3 regions of the Paenibacillus sp. AK121 genome follow, and region 1 is predicted to be linked to each of the others. Evidence: riboswitches for the same ligand, from Rfam matches in the RefSeq annotation. Region 1 holds a riboswitch; each other region holds the start of a gene.
What was found. Region 1 has a riboswitch for cobalamin ahead of metE (5-methyltetrahydropteroyltriglutamate--homocysteine S-methyltransferase). Riboswitches for the same ligand answer to the same signal wherever they lie in the genome.
Positions count from the first base shown of each region.

Region 1 (3,268 bases):
GCGACGCCTGCCGAAGGTCTGTCAGGCAAGTTTACATTGCTGGATCAACGTGACTTCGGAATTATCCCTGAGGTCAATGACCGGGAATATTACACGAATTCCTTTCATATTCCGGTGTATTACAAGCTTCCCGCTGCACGTAAAATCAGCTTGGAGGCTCCGTTCCATAATCTATGTAATGCGGGTGCAATTTCATACATTGAGCTGGACGGTAATGCACGGAATAACCCGGATGCATTTCTTAAAATTGTTCAGTACGCACTTCAACAGAACATCGGCTACTTTTCCATCAACCATCCGGTAGATCGTTGTACGGAATGCGGCTATGAAGGAATTATCGGGACAAGCTGTCCTCAATGCGGCACAGATGAGGAGCACACGCACTTTCAGCGTTTACGTCGGGTAACCGGATATCTGACAGGAGATTATACCGTTCGTTTTAATGCTGCCAAGCAAGCCGAAGTCCGCGACCGGGTGAAGCATAAGTGAATTTGTGCGGCTATATTCCGGAATCTCTGAATGAAGGATACGGCCTGCGCACCGTTGTATTCATTAGCGGTTGCCGCCATGCCTGTCCCGGCTGTTTTAATCCAGCTTCGTGGAACTTCCGCGCAGGGGAGCCATTCACGCCTGAGCGTCAACAGGAGGTTATCCGTGATATCATGGATAATCCGCTGTTGGACGGACTGACTCTCTGCGGGGGAGACCCTTTTTTCTCAGCAGCAGAATGCTCGCAATTTGTACGTGACTTCCGCGCGGCTTGTCCCGACCGAACCGTATGGGCCTACACGGGCTTTGTTTACGAAGATCTGCTCATGGATCAGGAACGACAGGAGCTAGCGTTTTTGTGTGACGTGATTGTAGATGGCCGTTTTGTTGAACAGCAAAAGGATCTGACCCTCCCCTTTCGAGGCAGTCGTAATCAACGTCTGGTAGATGTGAGAGCCAGTATTCAGGCAGGTTACACCGTTTCATTGGCTTAAAGGCGATGTTCTACTTAGCAAGATACTATATCAAAGACAAGTCCCCACGATGGGGTGGGCTTGTCTTTTTTGCATATAACTAACAGATTCCACTCCAGTTTCTATTACTGTTTCTATTGCACATCCTGTGAGTTTCACTTATGATGGTGAACAAGTATACGAGTGCATAATTATTCGTCATACCTTAATCGCATAGCTTGGAAATAGGTGTCTGTTCTATTCAGATCAGACTTAAAAGGGAAGCCGGTGCAAATCCGGGACGGTCCCGCCACTGTAAACGGGGAATGTTCAGCTACTCATACACCCACTGGTCCACAGACCGGGAAGGGATGCTGAACGTCATGATCCGTAAGTCAGGAGACCTGCCTATTTTAACAACATCGCAGTACCTACGGAAGATAGGGAGGTGTTAAGAGCAGTCGCCGTATTTTTGAATTTTAATCGCGGAGGCATTCTTTCCCCTACTCATTTTTAGCCTTGGGGGCAGAATGCCTTTTTTGGTACGTAAAAATAAACTGGCTACCAGTTAGGAGGAAACCTACATGTCCATTAACGAACGATCTGCATTGTCGGCTTTGATTAGCAGTAATCTGGGTTATCCGCGTATTGGTGGGAACCGGGAATGGAAGAAAGCACTGGAGCGCTTCTGGCAGGGTAGTATTGACGAAAGCGAACTGCATAGTGAGATGAAAAGATTGCGTCTGGAGCATCTGAGCAAGCAACGTGACAAAGGGATTGATCGCATTCCTGTCGGAGACTTCTCCTATTACGATCACGTGCTGGATACATCCGTGATGTTTGGTCTCGTCCCCGAACGCTTCAACTATCGTCCTACAGGTCCAGTTCCTCTATCTGTGTATTTCGGGATCGCACGTGGGCAGAAGGGAGCTACTGCCAGTGAAATGACCAAATGGATGAATACCAATTACCACTACATCGTTCCCGAATTGGCAAATGCGGCTCCGGTGCTCACTGAAAATAAACCCTTACTGGCTTATCGTGAAGCAAAGCAAGAGCTAGGCATTGACGGTAAACCGGTTCTCATCGGTCCCTATTCATTTGTTGTTTTATCCAAAGGCTATGATCGTAAGGATCTGGCTTCTATTATACGAACCTTCCTGCCTTTATACGCCCGAGTCTTGTCAGAGCTAGCAGCAGAAGGCGTTCAATGGGTCCAAATCGATGAACCTGTCCTGACCACCTCATTCCCGGCAGAGGATCTGGAGATTATTCAGGAGGTCTATGAAGCTTTGACCCAAGCTGCACCCTCGTTGAACATCATGCTGCAAACCTACTTCGGCAGCCTGGATCATTATGAGCGTCTGACTGAACTTCCGGTACAGGGACTGGGTCTTGATTTTGTATACGATGATGGCGAAAATCTTCAGCATATATGCCAGCATGGCTTCCCCAAAGGGAAAACGCTGGGTGCTGGTGTCATTGATGGACGCAATATATGGCGCAGCGACCTGAATGCCGTAGCTGCGCTGTTGGGCCAGTTAGCAGAACAGACCACTGCCGCACAGCTTGTCGTACAGCCATCGTGCAGTCTGCTGCATGTGCCGGTCAGTCTGGAAGCAGAGCATAAACTGGACCGAGAGCTGGTGCATGCACTAGCCTTTGCCGATGAAAAGCTGGATGAAATCGCAGTCTTGACGGCTGCACTTGGTAAGCACGATCCATCTGCAATTGCCAAGCTTGAGCAAAGTTCGGATGCGGTAGCCCGCTTCAACCGCTCCGCGGCAAGGGTACAGACAGCTGCCGATTTGGCCGACCTGCTGGCAAAAGAGCCACTGTCACGCAGCGTTCCTTTCGCCGAGCGCCGGGTGATTCAGCAAAATAGGCTGAAGTTGCCCCCACTACCTACGACGACCATCGGCAGCTTCCCGCAAACTGCTGAGGTCCGCAAGGCCCGTCTGCACTATCGCAAAGGAGAATGGTCTGCCGAGCAATATCGGACATTCATCCAACAGCAGATCAAGGAATGGATTGATATCCAAGAGGACATTGGCATAGATGTGCTTGTACATGGGGAATTTGAACGGACCGACATGGTTGAATTTTTTGGCGAAAAGCTGAAAGGCTTTGCTTTTACACAAAACGGGTGGGTGCAGTCCTACGGCTCCCGCTGTGTTAAACCGCCGATCATTTACGGAGATGTGTCGTTCGATCAACCTATGACCGTGGAAGAGACGGCATTTGCTCAGTCGTTAACCTCCAAGCCAGTTAAAGGGATGCTTACAGGCCCTGTGACCATTTTGAACTGGTCCTTTGAACGTAATGAT
Region 1 is NZ_JAHPJM010000002.1:380,547-383,814, reverse strand. It holds gene KSP24_RS05010 (anaerobic ribonucleoside triphosphate reductase) at 1-489, shown strand, start outside; gene nrdG (anaerobic ribonucleoside-triphosphate reductase activating protein) at 486-983, shown strand; cobalamin riboswitch at 1,172-1,367, shown strand; gene metE (5-methyltetrahydropteroyltriglutamate--homocysteine S-methyltransferase) at 1,526-3,268, shown strand, end outside.

Region 2 (3,268 bases), 190 kb from region 1:
GCGTGGATACAACGAATACAATGATGGGCAGCTGCGCCACACGTTCCAGTATAAAACGAATCATAGGATACGTAGCTCGTTATTCCGCAATATCGGATTGCGCTGTAATGTAGTAATACTCGATCGGATGCGGCGTAAAGCCCTCTACCCCTTTTTTCACGCCAAACACATTGTCAGGGTGTACAATGAACGACTGCGGCAAGTCTGTATTGATAATATCCAGTGCTTGCAGTGTTACCGCATTACGCTGTGTGGTATCCTTTGCCAACTTCAGGCTGTGAAGAATATCCTCCAGCGGTTTGGAAGCATAACGGCTTACATTAGCTTCACTTGTAGAGGAGTAGAACATGTCCATAAAATACTGCGGTTCCCCTGTATGGGCCGTGAGCATGCTGTACATAGCAAAATCCCAATCGTTTTTGGTCAACGCCTCGTCGATATTTTCCACCTTGCGAATCTTGACCTGGATTCCCTCATTCAGCAACTGGCTCTGAATAACCTCAGCCATGACGGATAGCTCCGGACGCTGAGGGAAGGTCAGCAGCGTAACCTCGAATGGCTTGCCCTGCTTGGACCATGTGCCTTGGGCATCCTTTTGCCAGCCATCCTTCGTCAACAACTGCTCTGCCGTTCCGTTCAATGCTTTGCGCTCAATCTTACCGAAGGGAAGGATACTCGGAAACGGGCTGCTTGCTTCCGTACCGAAGCCCCTCATGACGGCGCTCACAATGGATGCGCGCGGAATCAGACTGTCCACCACCTTACGGTTGGTCGCATCCTTGAACACAGACGATTCCATGTTGTACACAATCATATGGGTACGCAAGGACGGAGCCGACAGCACTTGTAGCTTGTCGTTCTTTTTTAATACCTCTGCGTTATCTACCGGAATATCCGTCGCTACATCCACCTCACCGGATTGCAACGCCATCAGGCGCGAATTACCGTCCGTAATGAATTTCATCGTTGCTTCAGCCAGTCGTGCCTTTTCGCCCCAATATCCGTCATAACGCTCTACGACCAAGGATTGATCCTTGTTAAAGGCTTTGATTTTAAAAGCACCTGTCATCGCAGGGTAGCTCTGCTCATCTTTCATGGATGCCACATCCAGCACGATTGTTGACGGATCAGCCAGATTGGATGCCAGCGCTGCATTCGGCTGGTTTGTCGTGATTTTCAGCGTCAGCGGGCCATTTACATCAATGGACTTCACATCCAGTAAATCCTTCGCCAGGTGACTTTTCTCGATAGAGCGCAGCAAAGATGCTTTTACACTTGCTGCATCCATACTCTTTCCATCATGAAAAGTGACCTTACCCTGCAAGCTGAACGTCCACACGTTAGGACTGTCATGCTTCCATTCCTTGGCAAGCCAAGCCACAGGCTCCAACTTTTCATTCAAACGAATGAGTGTCTCACCGGCACCGGAACGCATCACATCCCAGCTATTGTCTCCATGCGGATCGACGCCTGACGGTTTCCACGTATACGCCATCACCAGCTTTTTACCTGCTGGAGTCTGTTGTGCAGGCGTATTCTCACCCTTGCCTGAGCTATCCTCCGTCTTTGTGGCTGTGCCGCATCCCGAAAGAGCCATAACTGCCATCAGCAGCAACAATCCTGTACATATGAACCATGAACGCCTATTACGATTGCCTATCATCCCACATGTCCTCCTCTATCTTGTAAAATATCGTATAAACCTAACGCAAAACGCGAAAAAAGCATTCCCAACCACTTGACCAGCAGTCAGAAATGCTTTCATTATAAAATGTCAAAACTCACCTCAAAGCCAACTCCAAAAACATAGAAGGGATCAGATCGGTTTCAGACATTCCGTATGCAGCACGCCTAACCACCTCCCCAGCATCCCGTGGGTCTGACAGTGATGTCAAAACAGGCAGGTCTCCTGACTCCAGGCTTATCTTTCAGGCCTTCCCGGTTCCTCACAGTTCCAGTGGCTATTCTGAAAGCTCCAGCAGTACCCTGCTGATGCCTGTATACAGTGGCGGGTCCGTGTCGGAATCTACCGAACTTCCCTTTTAAGTGAACACGCTCAACAACTATCTACATCGTCTCAACAAAACCTCGTATATAGAGTTGTCCGGCTCACACCTGTTTTCTTCCTTTATTCCTTTTTATTACGAATTAGGATTATCTTATTTTGTTGCTACTGGCTTGTCAATAAATGCGGCACAATAATTTAAATTTGAACGATCCCGCAAAGATCAAGACTGTCACTATTCATTGCATGCACGCAATTCACGTGCTAAAATTAGGTATAGAGATATCCACCGTATCCGTATACTAAAAAGAGCCTTCGTCGCGCCAACGGCAAAGACTCCTAGGATTTGAAAGGCTGTGGATCACCACGGCGCGCTAAATGCTTAGCTAAACCCACCGTTAGGCGCCTAACCTAATCAAGCGGTGGGTTTTCGCTTGTTCCGAAATTTCCGACGCAGCCAGCGATAAAGTTTACGAATACTAAACACCAGGCTTAGTAACGTAACCATCCAACGCAACACATCGTAGCACGACACAAGTGTGACCATCGGCTTCACCCCCTTTCGGGAAGCTGCACCGTGGTCCGAAAACATCCACCACTATAATCCGCTCTGGGTAACCCTATGCCAAACAGCCGGAAAAGAGGCTACACCCTCTCTCCGGCTGTTTTGGTTTATTTGCTATTCATCAAACCTTCTGTGGAACCTCCGAGACATTTACGCCTTTGACCGATTCACCCTGTTTTCTTGCCAAAACGATGTTCAAGACAATTGCCGTAATCGAGCCCGATACAATACCATTTTGCAGCAGCATTTTGGCAAAGCTAGGCAGTTGGTCAAACATTTGCGGCAGAACAGCTGAGCCTAGGCCTACAGCAATACTGCATGCTGCGATCAGCAGATTGCTTTCCTTCCGCAGATCTACTTCTGACAAAATAGACATACCTGATGCAGCAACCGAACCAAACATGACGATCATTGCCCCGCCCAGCACAGCGTTAGGAATCACTGTCGTCAAGGCAGCCAGCTTAGGCAGCAAACCGAGAACGACCATGATGCCGCCCGCAGCAAAAATAACGTTACGCGATTTGACGCGAGTTAGCGAGATCAGACCCACATTTTGCGAGAAGGCTGTGTAAGGGAACGCATTAAATATACCGCCCAGCATAATCGCAAGTCCCTCCGAACGAAGTCCATTGACGATTTGCTTTTGTTCCACCTTCTGATCAATCGCTTTACCTACTGCCAGATAAACCCCCGTAGAC
Region 2 is NZ_JAHPJM010000002.1:186,075-189,342, reverse strand. It holds gene nikB (nickel ABC transporter permease) at 1-64, opposite strand, end outside; gene KSP24_RS04145 (ABC transporter substrate-binding protein) at 80-1,663, opposite strand; cobalamin riboswitch at 1,883-2,086, opposite strand; gene KSP24_RS04140 (nucleobase:cation symporter-2 family protein) at 2,692-3,268, opposite strand, start outside.
Region 2: linked by a shared signal. The riboswitch ahead of KSP24_RS04145 (ABC transporter substrate-binding protein) and the one ahead of metE (5-methyltetrahydropteroyltriglutamate--homocysteine S-methyltransferase) in region 1 are both predicted to bind cobalamin.

Region 3 (3,268 bases), on a different contig from region 1:
GAGTGACACGATTTTGAAACAAGATACAGAAGGAAAAAGAGTGCGAGAAAGTGCACCAAGTCCGAACTCACAACAGGTTAGTAAGCCGAATGATGCTAAAGAAGATCTGCAGTGGGACATGGAGCTCGTGCTAGTTCGTCATGGCACGACCTTATGGAATAAGGAACGTCGATATCTGGGACATGCCGACTTGGGTTTGCTGTCGGGAGCAGAGCAGGAGTTAAAGACTTTACAGAAAAAATTGCAGGGACATTCCTTTGCTCGAATCTATTGCAGCGACTTGATGCGATGTCGCCAGACCTTGCAGATCATTTTGCCGGAGTCAGCATTGACGTCTGAATGTTCCCTCTCTGCTATGCCTCCTATCATGGAACCACGTCTGCGAGAACTTCACTTTGGTGAGTGGGATGGAAAAACGTATGACATGCTTAAGGATGTGGCGTTGTATCGCGCTTGGATTGATGAGCCGCAACAATTCACCCCACCTGGAGGAGAGCCTTGGATTCATTTTGTGAATCGTCTGCGTGAATTCCTAGACTCTCTGTTTGCGTGGCGCATTGCTTTGGAGGTTCAGCCAATGGAGTCGAATGCTGCGCCGCCCTCTGTTTTGATTGTCACGCATGGTGGTGTAATTCGTCAGTTGGCTTGTATGCTTATGCCTGGCCATGATTTTTGGAGTCTGAATCCGAAGCCGGGAGAAGCATTTAGGATTCAGTTAAGGTTGACAGGACCGCACAATTGTATAGCAAGATTGCTTTCTCATTAGGTTAAACAAGGCGAATAAAGCGACTGTTTGGGTTGTAAGCTAACTCTTTTTAACCTATAATCATCAAGTAAAAGAACGGCTTGACTACCACTACATCAAATATCCAGCAGACGAGGTCGGCGCTATGTGAGGAACTTGCTTTCCTTTATTGCGTTGTTAAAAGGGAAGTCGGTGTGAGTCCGACACGGTCCCGCCACTGTAAATGGAAACATGCCCATTAGCCCTGTTTTATGTGCCGCCAGGCATATGAAAGAATATCAGGACATGCATTTTCCATAAGTCAGGATACCTGCCCGTCCGCCTGTCACCATAATCCTTCGAGGAAAGGATGACGTGTTCGCAGTGACTGTCCATGCGGAAAGAAGCTGCCCGCCTGCGCACGATCTGTGCTAACGTGACCCCTGTGTCCTGATATGAGGATGCGGGGGTTTTTGATAGGAAAAGAAGGCTGGAATGAGAAAATATCGGATGAAGTTCAAGTAACGCTCTTAACGATTTATGTATGAAGGGGTGCAAATCATGGCAGGAAAAAAAATAAAGGTATGGACTACAGGTCTATTGGCGCTGATATTGGCAGTTGGGCTGAGTGCATGTGGCGCGAATGGAAAAAATGCAGAAAATAAAGAGGGTCAAGCTTCTTCACAGCAGCCGGGACAGATCGTAACCGCACAAGAGCCTCCGGGTAAAACGGTTTACCCGCTAACGCTTAAGGATGCAACAGGACAGGAATTTACATTTAAAAAAGCACCGGACAAGATCGTTTCCGTCTCCCCGGCAGAAACCGAGGCGCTGTTCGCTATCGGACTGGATAAGGAAATTGTTGGTGTATCCGACTACTCTGATTACCCGGAGGCAGCTACGAAAAAGCCTAAAATGGGCGGTATTATGAAACCGAACGAAGAGGCGATCATTGCTGCGAACCCGGAAGTTGTTTTTGCAGGGATTTCACTTAGTGAACAGGCTACGACTAAGCTGCGTGACATGGGAATTATGATTTTTAAAACAGAACCGAAAACAGTTGAAGATGTCATAGCTAATATCGAATTGTATGGGAAAATCACCGATCATCAGAAAGAAGCGAGAGCGGTGACTGACAAGATGAGAGCAGATGTAGCAGAAGTGAAAGAAGGAGTTAAAAATATCGGCAAAGGGCAGAAGCTGCGGGTATACGTCGAGTTTTCACCAGGCTGGACAGTGGGTAAAGGCGAGTTTATGGACGAGCTGATTACATTAGCAGGTGGTGAAAATGTAGGTGCTACGCAGAAGGGGTGGTACCAAATCAGTGAGGAAAATATTATAGCTGCAAACCCTGACGTGATTTTGTACAGCAAAAGTGTGAAGGACGACAAAACGGGCCAGACCCTCGGCGATATCATTAAAGCTCGTAGTGGATGGGATCAAATATCCGCTGTTCGTAACCATCGTGTATTTGCCGTGGATGATAATTTGATCAGCCGTCCGGGGCCACGCGTAACGGAAGGGCTCAAGGAAGTGGCTAAGGGCGTGTACCCTGAAATTTTCAAATGAACCGTAGACTGATCGGTTTTGGGGGGACAGGTCTTGTCTTGCTGCTGCTGACGCTGCTACTCTGTCTTGGCATCGGCTCGGTCAGTCTTCCGGTCAGCCAGATCACAGGTATTTTGATCAACCACCTACCGTGGTTAGGTGATACGTTTACACCGGATTGGAATACATCCTCAGAGCAAATCATTTTAAAGGTCAGATTGCCACGGGTGTTACTGGGAATGTTGGTTGGAGCAGCGCTGGCGTTGGCGGGAGCCGGATTTCAGGGTGTGTTGCGTAATCCCTTGGCTGATCCGTATACCCTTGGGGTATCCTCGGGAGCTTCGGTCGGAGCAGCAGTACTGATTTATTGGGGGCTTCAATTTTCATTTGTGGGTATATGGACGCTTCCGCTAGTTGCATTTATAACCGGCATGCTGACGCTGTGGATGGTGTTGACGTTGGCGCGTGAAGGTGGGAAAATTCCGACCCAAAGCCTCATTTTATCAGGTGTGGTGATGCAATTTTTTGGGGGAGCCATTGTTTCTTTTCTGGCAGCCATGTCGAAGGAAACAGTCAATGAAATATTGTACTGGACGCTGGGAAGTCTCAGTCTGCGCGGTTGGTCATATACGGGAATTCTTTTACCTTACGTGATCGTTGGGCTGGTGTTTCTATGGAACCGGGCACGGGTGCTGAATATTCTGGCTTTGGGAGAACGTCAAGCGGCTCATATGGGGGTTCATGTAGATGCGACGAAGCTATCTGTCCTGATCATATCTACCTTGCTGACAGCTGCCGCTGTCTCGGTATGTGGAGTCATTGGCTTTGTTGGACTTGTTGTGCCTCATATCATTCGTCTGATGGCAGGTCCCGATTACCGGATGATTGTTCCGTTATCTGCACTGGGTGGAGCTATTTTTATGGCTTGGGCAGATACGGCGGCTCGCACGTTGTTGGCCCCAACAGAAATTCCTCTGGGCGTTATGACGGCCTTTG
Region 3 is NZ_JAHPJM010000004.1:8,815-12,082, reverse strand. It holds gene KSP24_RS08780 (histidine phosphatase family protein) at 14-766, shown strand; cobalamin riboswitch at 863-1,077, shown strand; gene KSP24_RS08775 (ABC transporter substrate-binding protein) at 1,286-2,293, shown strand; gene KSP24_RS08770 (FecCD family ABC transporter permease) at 2,290-3,268, shown strand, end outside.
Region 3: linked by a shared signal. The riboswitch ahead of KSP24_RS08775 (ABC transporter substrate-binding protein) and the one ahead of metE (5-methyltetrahydropteroyltriglutamate--homocysteine S-methyltransferase) in region 1 are both predicted to bind cobalamin.